DNA from 2 places in the Streptomyces sp. NPDC085932 genome. Region 1 is predicted to be linked to the other one. Evidence: riboswitches for the same ligand, from Rfam matches in the RefSeq annotation. Region 1 holds a riboswitch; the other holds the start of a gene.

Region 1 (7,018 bases):
CCCCCCCCCCCCCCCCCCCCCCCCCCCCCCCCCCCCCCCGCCCGCCCCCCCCCCCCCCCCCCCCCCCCCCCCCCCCCCCGACCCTCCCCCACCGTCAGGCGAAGACGCTCCCCCACCGGCAGCCCGCCCTACCCGAGCCCCCCACCCCGACGCCCCCACCCCGTAAAATCGACCTCACTGTGTCTGACTCCGCGAACACCCCCGAATCCCCCCTCCCCCACGCCCCGGGCGCCACCCAGCCCACCCGGGCCAAGGGAGAGCCGCGCTTCCCCGACGGGCCGAAGGCCGACCCCGCCGGGTCGCACTTCGAGCGGCGGATCCGGAGTTTCCAGCCCCGGCGCAGCCGGGTCACCGCCGGTCAGGCGGACGCGCTGCAGCGCCTGTGGCCCAAGTGGGGCCTCGACATCGACGGCAGCCGAGCCCTCGACCTGCCCGACCTCTTCGGCAACGACAACCCCGTCGTGCTGGAGATCGGCTTCGGCATGGGCGAGGCGACCGCCCAGATGGCCGCCGCCGACCCGGACACCAACATCCTCGCCGTCGACGTCCACACCCCCGGCCAGGGCAACCTCCTGAACCTCGCCGACCGCAACGGCCTGTCCAACGTCCGCGTGGGCAACGGCGACGCGATCATCCTGCTCCGCGAGATGCTCACCCCGGACTCCCTCGACGGACTGCGCGTCTATTTCCCCGACCCCTGGCCCAAGAAGCGGCACCACAAGCGCAGGCTCATCCAGCCCGAGTTCCTGACGCTCGCCGCGACCCGTCTCAAGCCGGGCGCGCTCCTGCACTGCGCGACCGACTGGGAGGAGTACGCCGAACAGATGCTCGACGTGCTCACGGCTCACCCCGACTTCGAGAACACGCAGGCGGACGGCGGTTTCGCGCCGCGCCCCGACTTCCGGCCGCTGACTCGTTTCGAGGGCCAGGGACTGGACAAGGGACATGTCGTGAACGACCTCCTCTTCCGCCGCGTACCACACGCGGACCAACCCCCCGCCGGCGTCTGACCGCACCGCACCGCCCCTGGCACCTCTCCCGCCTGCGGACAGCGCCCCTCCGTCGTTAGGGTCAATGCCGTGGCCACCTGCCCCCCACACCCGTCGTACCCCAGCGCTCCCACCGACGGCGCCCCCACCGCCGGCCCGCTGCGGCACGCCCACTGGTGGCAGCGCCCCTGGGTGCGCTACGGCGCACCGACCACACTCCTCGCGATATCCGGCCTGGTCATCCTCGCGCTGGTCCGGGAGGAGACCGGCACGGAGGGCTTCCTGGTCGGGCTCGGGCTGGCCCTGCTCCCGGTGCCCCTGCTCATCGCCTCGTTCCGCTGGCTGGACCGCGTCGAACCGGGCCCCTGGCGCAACCTGGTCTTCTCCTTCGCCTGGGGCGCCTGCGCGGCGGCGCTGATAGCGATCGTCGCCAACAGCTTCGCCACGAGATGGATAGCGACGGCGACCGCGGACCCGTCCAGCGCGGACACACTCGGCGCGACCGTGATAGCGCCGGTGGTCGAGGAGACGGCCAAGGCGGCGGCCGTCCTCCTGGTCTTCCTCTTCCGCCGCCGCGACTTCACCGGCATCGTCGACGGCGTGGTCATAGCCGGCGTCACCGCGACCGGCTTCGCCTTCACCGAGAACATCCTCTACCTGGGCACCGCCTTCGGCACCGACCAGCTCACCGGCGGCAGCGGCATCGCCTCCGTCACGGCGGCCACCTTCTTCGTCCGCATCATCATGTCGCCGTTCGCGCACCCGCTCTTCACGGTCCTGACCGGTATCGGCTTCGGCGTCGCGGCGCTCTCGGCGGACCGCCAGCACCTGAGGCGCGTCGCCTTCCCGCTCGCCGGGCTGCTGCTGGCGATGGGCATGCACGCGATGTGGAACGGCTCGTCGTCGTTCGGCGAGTACGGGTTCTTCGCCGTCTACGCGGCGTTCATGGTGCCGATCTTCGGGCTGCTGACGTGGCTGGTGATCTGGACGCGGCAGCGGGAGCTGCGCACGGTTCGGACGGAGCTGCCCGCCTACGCGGTCGCGGGCTGGCTGGCCCCGGCCGAGCCGTACGCGCTCGGCTCCATGCGGGCACGCCGGATCGCCCGCCAGTACGCCCGCCGGCACGCAGGGAAGACGGCGGCACGGGAGGTGGCGCGGTACGAGGCGTACGCGACGTCGCTCGCGTTCCTGCGGCACCGGGCCCGCCGGGGCCGCGCCGGGCCCGACTTCGCCGTACGCGAGATGGAGCTGCTGGCGGCCCTGTGGCGGCGCCGGGAGGCGGCCCGCCCGGCCCTGGACCACGCGGCCCGGATCACGGCGCCTCCGGTCCCGGTGACGGCCCCGCCCTGGCCGATGCCCGGGGCGTACGGCCAAGGCCAAACGCACGGCCACACGTACGACCACGGCCACGCCTACGGTCAGATCCCCGCGTACGGCCAGATCCCCGCGTACGGCCACCCGGCGGGGTACGCCCCCCAGCCCACGCAGTACCCGGCGTACAACCCCTACAGGTCCTGACACCCGTCCGGGCACGGAAAAACCGGCAGCCCTGACGTCGGGGGGTCGTCGTCAGGGCTGCCGGTGCTTCTGCGGGCGCTCGTCGCTTACGGGTTGAGGCCCTTGCCCCGCAGCCAGGCCATCGGGTCGATGCCGCTGCTGGAGCCGGCGGCGTGGACCTCCAGGTGCAGGTGCGCCCCGGTGACGTTGCCGGTGGCGCCGACACGGCCGATGACGTCGCCCGTGCTGACCTTCTGGCCGACGCTGACGCCGATGGAGGACTGGTGCGCGTACCAGATCTCCGTGCCGTCCTCCAGGGTGAGGACGGTCTTGTAGCCGTACGAGCCGTTCCAGCCGGCCTCGGTGATGGTGCCGCTGTGGACCGCCTTGATCGGCGTGCCCGTGGGGGCGGCGAAGTCGAGGCCGGTGTGGTAGCCGGAGGACCAGTAGGCGCCGGCCTGGCCGAAGCTGGAGGTGATGGTGTACGAGGAGGTCGGCAGCGTGTACTGCTTGGCGAGGGCGGCGAGCCGCTCGGCCTCGGCCTTCTTGCGGGCCTCCTCCTCGGCCTTCCGCTTGGCCTCGGCGGCCTTGGCCTTGGCTTCCTTCTCCGCCTTGGCGACGGCCTCCGCGGCGGCCTTCTCGGCGGCGGCGGCGGCTTCCTCGGCGGCCTTGGTCTCGATCTGCTCCTGCTGGTGCTCGACCTGGGCCATGATCCGGGCGCGCAGGGCCTCGCCGGCGTTGGGGCCGCTCTGGTCGGTGTCCGCCGCGACCGTCGCGAGGTCGCTGAGCGGAGTGGCGGAGCCTTCGGGGGTGTCGTCGTCCGAGATGAGGGAACCCACCGAGGGAAGGTCCGGCACGGAGATCGACACCGGCGGCTTGCCGGTCTGGGCGCTGGCCATGCCGCCGGCGCCCACGGCGGCTATGACGCCGACGCCCAGGACGGTGGAGCTGCGGGCGAGCCCTCCGCCGCGCTGCTTGGTGACGCGATGCCGGCCACGGAGGGGACGGATGGACTCCGCGGTGGGGTTCCACTCCTGGAACGGGCCCTCGTCGGTGCGCTGACCGCCGTAGAAGACTTCGGTGTCGCGCTGTTCCGTCGCGAACGGGGCCGCGGAGGCAGGCCGGTTGGACGCCACGTGGGCGTACTCCTTTCCTTCCTTCTCGCCTACCGGGTTAGCTGACGGGTTCGGAGCAGGAAGGTCTCCTACGCGCGTATACCGGCCGTGCTGCCACGGCGGTATCCGCTCGATTCACCCCAAGTGGTGGTTCCCCGGTTCCCTTTCGGGATTCGGCGCGTGCGCACGGAGCCGCCTTCTGTGACGGCTGGGACGACCGCGCTGCGTTATCGAACGTTAATGGAGGCGCGGTGCGTATTCCAGCGGTTCCGCTTGATCATTAACCTTTTTCGCGCGGACGTACCTGCCATGACCGGCTTAAATCGGGCGAGTTGACCGCCTCTCAAGTGACAGACGGTTTTTGACGGTGTGTCAGTTGTTATGCGGAGCGGGAGGATTCGCTCACCCTGCGTGAAGAGCACCCTGCGCAGGAGAAGCGAAAGCACCGAGGGCCGGAACCCTTTCGGATTCCGGCCCTCGGCCTTCAGTAGCGGGGACAGGATTTGAACCTGCGACCTCTGGGTTATGAGCCCAGCGAGCTACCGAGCTGCTCCACCCCGCGTCGTTGTGATTCCAGTGTACGCCATGCGCAGGACAGCTCGTGCCACACCCGCCCCGGGACTCAGGACAGCAGGTGGCGGTTGGGTGCCTGGGCCCGCTCGGCGTGTTCCGGGAGCACGACGACCTCCGCTCCGGCCGCGGCCAGGAGCCCGCTGCCGTCGGCCCCCGCCACGAAGGTGTCCGGCTCGCGCCAGGCGGTGACCACCCGGCGCACGCCCGCGTCGAGGATCAGCCGGGCGCAGGGCACGGGACGGGAGGCGCGGCGGGCGCAGGGCTCCAGGCTGCTGTACACCGTCGCGCCGGGCAGCCGCGGGTCGGCCGGGTCGATCCGGGCCAGGGCCGCCTCCTCGGCGTGCACGACCGGGTCACCGCCTTCCCGGGAGTGCCCCCGGGCCAGTTCCGTACCGTCGGCGGCGACCACCACCGCGCCCACGCTGAACGCGGTGTCCGAGGGCGGGCACTGTTCCGCCAGCTCGCAGGCGAGGCTCAGCCACCGGTGGTCGGCGGCGGCGGGCAGGGCGCCGGTGCCCGGGGCGGTCGGCACGTAGCGCATGAGGACGACGTCCTCGATCCGCCGGGTCTCCAGCAGCCGGAGCCGGCCGCTCTGGTAGCCGCCGGGCCCGAAGAGGCGCGGGGCCTGCGGGTCGCCGACGAAGAGCGGGGCGAGGACCAGCTGGAGCTCGTCGGCGAGGCCCTGGGTGAGGAGCTGGGTGTGGATCAGGCCACCGCCCTCGACCATGAGCCGCCGTACGCCCCGGACGTCGTGCAGATGGGTGAGGAGCCGGCGCCAGTCGAGGTCCGGGCCGAGCGGGACCACGTCGGCGGCGATGCCGAGGGCGCGGGCGCGTTCGGCCCCGATGTCGGTCGTGTACAGCACCTTCTCGCCGCCGGTGTGCCAGAACCGGGCGTCCGGGTCGAGGTCGCCGGAGCCGCTGACGGTGACCTTGAGCGGGTACTCGGGCCGGCCGGCGGCCACCCGGGCGGAGCGGCGCCCGGGCGAGTTCACCAGCAGCCGCGGGTTGTCGGCGCGGATGGTGCCGGCGCCGACCAGGATCGCGTCGACGGACGCGCGGACCTCGTCGACCCGGTCGAAGTCGGCCGGGCCGGACAGCAGCAGACGTTCGGGGCCGGTGTCGTCCAGATAGCCGTCGAGGGAGACGGCGGCGGACAGCAGGACGTACGGGTGGGGCATCGACGCTCCGCGGCTGGTCGGGACGGCGGACTGGGCAGCGCTTGGTTCAAGTTTGAAACAAACTTACACTGGCGGCATGACGACTCGCTGGCTCACCCCCGAGGAGCAGCGCGCCTGGCGCGCCTACATCGCCGCCTCGCTGCTCCTGGAGGACGCGATCGACCGGCAGCTCCAGCAGGACGCCGGCATGCCCCACCTTTACTACTCCATCCTGTCCGTCCTGTCCGAGGCTCCCGACCGGCGGCTGCGGATGACCGACCTCGCCGAGCGGCTGAAGATCACGCGCAGCCGGCTGACGTACGCGGTGACGCGACTGGAGAAGGACGGCATGCTGCGGCGCGAGGCGTGCCGGGACGACAGGCGGGGCAGCATCGCGGCGCTGACCGACGAGGGGTTCGCCGTGCTGGAGCGGGCGGCGCCCGGGCACGTCGAGACCGTGCGGAGCTCCCTGTTCGACCGGCTCAGCACGGAGCAGGTCGGCCAGCTGGAGGCGATCTCCACGGCCATCGCGGAGGGGCTCCAGGAGGACGGGGCACGGCCGGCGGCGGACGACGTGCCGTGGCGGCGGAGGTCCTCCACACCCTGTTCGTGACGCGCGTCACACGACACCGTTCCGTCATTGCTTCAAATTTAAAGCAAGAGTAGGGTTCCGGCCGTGGGTCTGCTTCAAATCTGAAGCAACTCACCCGACGGCTGTGCAGCCGAGCAGGAACGGAACCCGGAGGCCCCGCATGCCCGACACCCCCAGCGTCATCGCCACCCCGCGCTCCCGCGTCCGGGTCCCGCTGCGCTTCCACGACGGCTACGAGGCCGACGCCGAGCTCGTCACCTTCCACGGCCTGGCCGACGGTCGGGAGCACGTGGCCGTCGTCCTGGGCGAGCCGGGCCCGGTCCCGCTGGTGCGGCTGCACTCCGAGTGCCTGACCGGGGACGTGTTCGGATCCGCCCGCTGCGACTGCGGCCCGCAGCTGCGCGAGGCCGTCGAGCGCATCGCCGAGCGCGGCGGCGTGCTCCTGTACCTCCGTCAGGAGGGCCGGGGCATCGGCCTCTACAACAAGCTGGACGCGTACGCCCTCCAGGACCAGGGCCTGGACACCTACGAGGCCAACGCGGCGCTGGGGCTGCCCGAGGACGCCCGCGACTACACGGCAGCGGCGCAGATGCTGCGGGCCCTCGGCATCGGCGCGCTGGACCTGCTCTCCAACAACCCCGACAAGGCAGCCCAGTTGCGCGATCTGGGCGTCGACGTCCGCGACCGGGTCCCGACCGGGGTGTTCACCACCGCGCACAACGTCCGTTACCTGCGCGCCAAGGTCCTCCAGACGCAGCACACCCTGCCGCTCGCGTCGCTGACGGAGCTGAGCGCCGGCTGAGCCGTCCGGGTCCGGATCCGGCACGGAACGGGACTGCTTGCCCCGTGGCTCTTCGGGTACAGCCTTTGAATGAGGGCGACCTCCGCAGTACCCGGAGCTTAGGAAAGTGACCGTTTCGTGACCGATCTCGACGGCCCTGGCGACCACCGGGCGAGGGGACGGGGCGATGGCCCGGAGGCCGTCGCGGCACAGATCGCCGATGCCGTGGAGAGCCTGGCGGCCCTGTGGGCGATCGCGGCGCAGGAAGCGTCCCTGCGGCTGTCGCCGCATCAACTGCGCGCGCTGCGCACC
Region 2 (7,018 bases), on a different contig from region 1:
CCCTCCCAGCCGTCCTCGAACAGCGGGTCCTCGATGGAGACGAGCGGGTACGCGTCGACGAGCTCCGCGTAGTACTCGGTCATCTCGGCCGCCGAGCGCTCCTTGCCCTCGAACGTGTAGACGCCGTCCTTGTAGAACTCGGAGGCGGCGACGTCCAGCGCCAGGGCGATCTGCTCGCCGGGGGTGTAGCCGGCTTCCTTGATGGCTTCCAGGATGAGGTCGAGGGCCTCGCGGTTGGAGCCGAGGTTCGGGGCGAAGCCGCCCTCGTCGCCGAGGCCGGTGGCCAGGCCCTTGCTCTTCAGGACCTTCTTCAGCGTGTGGTAGACCTCGGCGCCCCAGCGCAGGGCCTCGGAGAAGGACTCCGCGCCGATCGGGGCGATCATGAACTCCTGGATGTCCACGTTTGAGTCGGCGTGCGAGCCGCCGTTCAGGATGTTCATCATCGGCACCGGCAGCAGGTGCGCGTTGGGGCCGCCCAGGTAGCGGAACAGCGGCAGGTCGCTGGCCTCGGAGGCGGCGTGGGCGACGGCGAGCGAGACGCCGAGGATGGCGTTGGCGCCGAGGGAGCCCTTGTTGTCGGTGGCGTCCAGGTCGAACATGGCCTGGTCGATCAGCCGCTGCTCGGTGGCGTCGTAGCCGACCAGCTCCGGGCCGATCTGCTCGATGACCGCGAGGACGGCCTTCTCCACGCCCTTGCCGAGGTAGCGGTTCGAGTCGCCGTCGCGGAGCTCGATGGCCTCGAAGGCGCCCGTGGAGGCGCCGGACGGGACGGCGGCACGACCGGTGCTGCCGTCGTCGAGGCCGACCTCGACCTCGACCGTGGGGTTGCCTCGGGAGTCCAGGATTTCCCGGGCTACGACGACGTCGATGGACGGCACGAGCATCTCCTTCTTATGTGACGCGGTGACGCGGGTCGCGTGGACCCGGCGAGGTGCGGGCCGCGGTGGCTCGCGACATGAGCCTAACCGGCTCCGGGCGATCGGCCACCGGGTCGCCCACCCCATGGACAGAACCGAGAGTAAATTGTTTCCGAACGGAACAAAGCCGGTTGCCGAAAAAGCCCCGCCCCGGTGCGTACGGGGGACGACGCACCGGGGCGGGGAGCCCGTGGGGACGGGGGTGGGCCGCTGCTTACTTCAGGTGCAGCTGCTGGCCCGGGTAGATGAGGTTGGCGTCCTCGACGATGTCCTTGTTCAGCTCGAAGAGCTTCTCCCAGCCGCCCTTGACCTTCTCCTCGGCCGCGATCGAGCTCAGGGTGTCGCCCTTGACGACCTTGTACTCGCCGTCGCCCTTCTTGACCTTCTTGCCGGTCGGGGTGGTGACGGTCTTCTTCGCGGCCGGGCGCTCGTCGGAGCGGGAGGCCGGCTGCTGCTGGGTCTCACGGGACTCGGTGCTCTGCTGGCTCTGGCTCTGGCTCTGCGAGGAGCTGCCGGAGTCGGTGGAGCCGCCGCCGGTGTAGCCGGCGCTGGACAGGCCCTTGCCGCAGACCGGCCAGGCGCCCTTGCCCTGGCCCGCGAGGACCTTCTCGGCGATCTCGATCTGCTGGGCCTTGGTGGCCTGGTCGGCGGTGGAGGCGTACTTGGTGCCGCCGTAGCCGGCCCAGGTGGAGGCGGAGAACTGCAGACCGCCGTAGTAACCGTTGCCGGTGTTGATGGACCAGTTGCCGCCGGACTCGCACTGGGCGACGGCGTCCCACTCGGAGGCGGTGGCCGCGGAGGCGTTGCCGGCCGCCATCAGCGGGGCGGCGACGGCGGCGCCGGTGACGCCGGCGAGCGCGACGACGCGGGTGGCCTTGGACGGACGACGGTGCTTGCCCTTGCCGGAAAACAGCATGGATGGATCCCCTCACCGACGCCTGCGAGGTGAGCTGTCGGGTTCGGGCCGGTTGAGTTGCCCGGCCGCGTCCCTCACGGGACACGGCTTCACCCCAAGCCCTTCCGGCCAACCGGCCGGTCGGGCACCTACCTTGGGTCCCCCGCTCCTGCCTACGGCGCTTGACGCGACGACTGTTCCCGGGCGGCCGCTGGCAGGATTCGGCGTTGCGGCAGCCGGGGCTCGCGGTGACGAGCGATCACGACCGTAGACAGGTGCTCCGCCGAATTTCAAAGACGATCAGGGCTTCTGAGATCTATCTCTCACCGCTCTTATATGGGACATCAAGTGTGAAACACGGCGTGAACTCGCGCCGCTTCGGGGCGACTTCCACCGCCGTTTCCGCACTGCCCGAACGACTACCTCTCGCCCGCTTCGTCCGCTTGACCAGGCGTCTGACCGGCGGCGACGGCGGCCTTGCCACCCTCGGCGGCCTTCTCGTCCCCGGCGGCCGGCTCCTGCCATTCGCCGCTGATCCGGAGGGAGTCGGCGATGGACCAGAGGTCGTCGCCGACACCCACGATGTAGGCGCCTGCGGACGCCTCGTCGGCCGCCGCGTCGTCGCGCGCCGCGTGCCGGCCCGTGGAACCGGCCGCGGAGCCGTCCGCGGATCCGGTGCCTTCGTCGGCGCTGGGGCCGCGGTGCCGGCCGGAGCCGGTGTCCGCGAGGCCGGAAGAGCCGCCGTCCGGACGGGAGTTGCCGGACGCCTCGGCCTCGGGGGATGCCGACGGTGAGCCGCCGGCCCCCTCCCGCGCCGAGGGCGCGGAAGAGGCCTCGGGCGACTTGTCGGACTTGGCGGTTTCGTCAGGAAATGCCGACGGGCCGTCAGACGGCGCGCCGGACGGGGAAGCCGCCGGGGACGCAGTGGACGAAGAAGGCGAGGAGGACCCGGACGGATCCAGCGAGTCGAGCAGCCCGGAGGAGCCGGACGAGCCGGACGAAGCGGATTCATCGGACGGGTCGGACTCGCCGGCCCGGTCCGGAGCGCCCTGCTCGAGACCGGAGAGCAGTCCGCAGGTGCGCCACGCGCCGACCCCCTGGTCGGCGAGGATTCTCTCCGCCACGGATATCTGCTGGGAGCGGCTGGCCAGGTCGGCGCTCGCGGCGTATTCGAGGCCGCCGTGGTTCTCCCAGTCCTCCTGGGACAGCGCGAGGCCGCCGTAGTAGCCGTTGCCGCTGTTCTGGCTCCACGCGCCGCCCGTCTCGCAGTCCGCGACCCGGTCCCAGGTCGAGCCGTCCGCCGCACTGGCACCGGAGGCCCCGAGGAGCGGGATCGCGATGGCGGAGCCGGTCACTCCGGCCGCGACGAGGAGTGCCGGAGCCTGGCGGGGGCGACGGTGCCGACCGTTCCCGGAGAGCATACGGAGACCTTTCGCGAGACAGCAGTGACCCGCTGGCCGGGCGTCCCGGCCGCGTTGATGGGTGAACGTATCGGCAGACGATCACTTGTCACAAGTTCATGCCGCGCAGATCACGTGAAGATCACAATCCTGAGGGTGTGTCACCTGGACACGGGCGTGAACTCCACCGGCAGGGTCCGCAGGCCGCGCATGATGAGCCCGCCGCGCCACCTCAGCTCCTCCGGGTCCGTCGCGAGACGGAGATCCGGCAGGCGCGTGAGGAGGGTGGCGAGCGCGGTCTGGCCCTCCAGACGGGCGAGCGGGGCGCCCAGGCAGTAGTGGATGCCGTGGCCGTAGCCGAGGTGCTGGTTGTCGCGGCGGGACAGGTCGAGCACGTCCGGGTCGGCGAACCGCTCCGGGTCCCGGTCCGCGGCGGCCAGGACGACCAGGACCGGGTCGCCCGCCGCGATGCGCTGTCCGCCGATGGTGAGCGGTTGCGTGGCGAACCGCCAGGTGGCGAGCTCGACGGGGCCGTCGTAGCGCAGGAGTTCCTCGACGCCGGTCTCCAGCAGGGCGCTCTCCCCGGCGGCGAGGGAGGCCTGGAGGCGGGTGCGCTGCCCGGGGTGGGTGAGCAGGGCGTAGGTGCCGTTGCCGATGAGGTTCACCGTCGTCTCGAAGCCCGCGAACAGCAGGATGAAGGCCATGGCCGCGGCCTCGTTCTCGGTGAGGTGCTCACCGTGGTCGGAGGCGCGGATGAGGCCGGAGATGAGGTCCTCGCCCGGCCCGGGCTCGGCGGGCAGGGCCTCCCGCTTGCGGTGGATGAGGTCGGCGAGGTAGCCGCGCATCTTCTTCACGGACCGCGCCACGCCGCCGCGCGGCCCGCCCTGGTGACGGATCATCATGCCCGCCCAGTCGCGGAAGTCGTCCTGGTCCTCGCGCGGGACGCCGAGCAGGTCGCAGATGGCGTAGATGGGCAGCGGGAAGGCGAACTCGTGGATGAGGTCGGCGCTCCCCCGCTCCGCGAACCCGTCGATGAGCCGGTCGGTGAGCTCCTGCACCCGGGGCGCGAACTCGGCGACCCGGCGGGGCGTGAACGCCTTGGACACCAGCCGCCGCAGCCGGGTGTGGTCCGGCGGGTCGATGTTGAGCAGGTGCGTCATCAGCTCGGCCTTGCGCTCCCCGGGGATGCCGGTCTTGCCCTTGGCGTGCGCGGGCTCGTCGTGGTGCGCCGGGTTCTTGGAGAGCCGGGGGTCGGCGAGGGTCTGCCTGGCGTCGGCGTAGCGCGTGACCAGCCAGGCCTCGACGCCGCTGGGCAGCCGCGTGCGGTGGACGGGGCTGTGCTCGCGGAGCCAGGCGTACGCGGGGTAGGGGTCGCTCGCGAACTCCCAGGTGAACAGGTCGGGGGCGGGAGCGGGTGCGGTCGTGGGCGTGCGGGGCTGGGGCTGGTCGGTCACCCCCCGACCGTATCCGGCCCGCTGCCGCTGCCCCGTGCCGGTCCGCTCAGCCCTCGGCGTCCCTGATCGCGTCCCGGTAGGCGCGGGCCGCCGCTCTCAGGGCCGCCTCCGGGTCCACGCCCTCCGCTTCGGCGCGGACGGCCAGGGCCAGCAGCTCGTAGCCGACGCCCTCGAAAGGCGGGAGCGGTATGTCCAGGCCGGCGGTGCGGGCCCGGGACGCCAGCTTGGCGGCGAGGGCCAGGCCGGGCTGGCCGAGGGGGATGCCCTCGGTGACGGAGCTGCGCTGCTTCTCGACGGCCTTGGTGCGCAGCCAGTGCTCCTTGACCTCCTCGGGGGTGGTGGCCGTCGCGTCACCGAAGACGTGCGGGTGGCGGTGGATCAGCTTGGCGACGATGCCGCCGGCCACGTCGTCCACGGAGAACGGCGCCTCGGGGTCCTCCTCGGCGATGCGGGCGTGGAAGACGACCTGCAGCAGGACGTCGCCGAGCTCCTCGCGCAGCTCGTCGCGGTCGCCCTCCTCGATCGCCTCGACGAGTTCGTACGCCTCCTCGATGCCGTACTTGGCCAGGCCCTTGTGGGTCTGCTGGGACGACCAGGGGCACTCGGTCCGGATGCGGTCCATGACCTGGACGAGGTCGAGCAGTCGGGCGCCCGGCAGGTCGTAGGAGGCGGGCAGCAGCTCCAGCTCGGGCATCGTGAGGCGGCCGGTGCCGGCGAGGCGTGCCAGCCCGTCGGTCAGGGCCGGCTCGCCCTCGCCCGTCGCCACGACGACCACCGTGCGGCCCCCCGCGCAGAGGTCGAGGAGCTCCTGGGCGGTCGGGGACGCCTCCTCGACCGCGATGCCCGCCTCGCGCAGGTAGGGCAGCTGCGGATGCGCGCCGTCCGCGCACAGCACCCGGTCGGCCGCGTGCAGGGCCTGCCAGGCGGGCCAGGACAGCAGGCCGGGGGCGACGCGGTGGCTGGTGGTGAGCAGGACGATGCGGCCGGGGGCGGCGGCCGCGTCGGGGGCGGCCTGCCGGGGGCCCGGGGTGGCTTCGGGGCTGTTGGCGTTCACGGTTTGAAGCTATCCCACACCGCCGAGAGGGCCTGAAGTTGTCCACAGGGCCGGCGGGGGCGGGGAGGTTTTCCACAAGACCGTGGGGTCCTGGGGGTTTCCACAGACCCGTGGGGGCCGGGAGGTGTCCGCGGAGCCTCTGGGGGGCCGGGAGGTGTCCACCGGGCCTGTGGGGTTCAGGAGGTCTGCCACCCGCCCGGTGGGGAGCCTGAAGGCCCTCCACCGACCGGTGACGATCGGGAGGTCCGCCACCGGTCCGTGGGGATCGGGACGTCTGCTGGCTGACCGGCGGAAGCCCGAAGGTCTTCCACCGGACCGATGCCGATCATGAGGTCCGCCACCGACCCGTGGGGATCGGGACGTCTGTCGGCGGGCCGGGGGGAGCCGAGGGGGCTACATGGGCTGCTGTGTTTGCGTCGCCGTCACGTCCCGGACCCACGGTGTCCTGGCGTCGGCGCGGCTGCTCTTCTGCACGTCCCAGGTGCCGTAGCGCGGGTTGAGGTCCACGTTCAGCTTCTTGGAGGCCTCGGACAGGGTCTTCCAGAACTCGGGGCGCGTGGTGTCGGTGCCAAGCTTCTCGGCGAGCTTCTGGGCCTCCAGCTGGAGGCGGAGGTTCTCCTCCAGGCGCTGCGGCGGGATGCCGTACCGCTGCAGCCAGGTCGTCTCCAGCGCCTTTGCGCCGCCGGCCTGCTCCTCCAGGCCGGAGCGCATCTCCTGGATCTCCTTGCGGCTGACGGTGACCCCGGCGTCCTCGGCGGCGCGGTGCAACACCCGGTCGAGGACCATGGTGTGCAGGGTGTCGCGGGTGAGGGTGCCGGTCCTGGCGATGGCCTGCTGGTACTGGGCGTCGTTCTGCACGGCCGCCCGCTGGGCCGCGCGGACCTCTCCGACCCGCTCCTCCAACTGGGAGACGGTGATCCGCTGCCCGCCGACCACGGCCGCCGCGCCGGGATGCGCGTCGTTCCCGCAGGCGGTGATCAGGGGCGCCGCGGCGATCGCGGCGGTGAGGAGGAGCGCGGTGCGACGGCGGCGGTGCAAGGAGACCTCCCGAGGAGATTGTGCGACGGTGCACAAAGTCTTGCGGTGATCGATGGTAGGCAGTGGCCAGGCTCTGGCCAACCCATTCGACCAACGATTCACCGGGACTTCCGGCACCGCCGCGCCCGCTCCGCCGCGACGGTCAACCGCGGACCTGCCCCAGCCACTGCAGCGTCCTGCGGATCTCCGCACCGAGCGGGTGGCCGGGGCCGTGGGTGCGCTCCACGTCGTGCAGCAGCCGGGCCAGCGTGTCGTGGGCG

Evidence for each region. Region 1 has a riboswitch for cyclic di-AMP ahead of ACIGAQ_RS23365 (M23 family metallopeptidase). Riboswitches for the same ligand answer to the same signal wherever they lie in the genome.
Region 2: it holds a riboswitch for cyclic di-AMP, as region 1 does, so the genes downstream of both, ACIGAQ_RS30520 (transglycosylase family protein) here and ACIGAQ_RS23365 (M23 family metallopeptidase) in region 1, are expected to answer to the same signal.

What each region holds. Positions count from the first base shown of each region.
Region 1 is NZ_JBITSJ010000004.1:661,090-668,107, reverse strand. Features, by position in the region: gene trmB (tRNA (guanosine(46)-N7)-methyltransferase TrmB) at 180-1,010, shown strand; gene ACIGAQ_RS23370 (PrsW family intramembrane metalloprotease) at 1,080-2,507, shown strand; gene ACIGAQ_RS23365 (M23 family metallopeptidase) at 2,594-3,622, opposite strand; cyclic di-AMP (ydaO/yuaA leader) riboswitch at 3,634-3,790, opposite strand; tRNA gene ACIGAQ_RS23360 (tRNA-Met) at 4,090-4,163, opposite strand; gene ACIGAQ_RS23355 (dihydrofolate reductase family protein) at 4,224-5,354, opposite strand; gene ACIGAQ_RS23350 (MarR family winged helix-turn-helix transcriptional regulator) at 5,431-5,946, shown strand; gene ribA (GTP cyclohydrolase II) at 6,086-6,727, shown strand; gene ACIGAQ_RS23340 (MarR family transcriptional regulator) at 6,845-7,018, shown strand, end outside.
Region 2 is NZ_JBITSJ010000007.1:89,486-96,503, forward strand. Features, by position in the region: gene eno (phosphopyruvate hydratase) at 1-878, opposite strand, end outside; gene ACIGAQ_RS30520 (transglycosylase family protein) at 1,132-1,833, opposite strand; cyclic di-AMP (ydaO/yuaA leader) riboswitch at 1,838-2,003, opposite strand; gene ACIGAQ_RS30525 (transglycosylase family protein) at 2,232-3,233, opposite strand; gene ACIGAQ_RS30530 (cytochrome P450) at 3,374-4,666, opposite strand; gene ACIGAQ_RS30535 (nucleoside triphosphate pyrophosphohydrolase) at 4,713-5,720, opposite strand; gene ACIGAQ_RS30540 (SurA N-terminal domain-containing protein) at 6,114-6,758, opposite strand; gene ACIGAQ_RS30545 (protein kinase) at 6,901-7,018, opposite strand, start outside.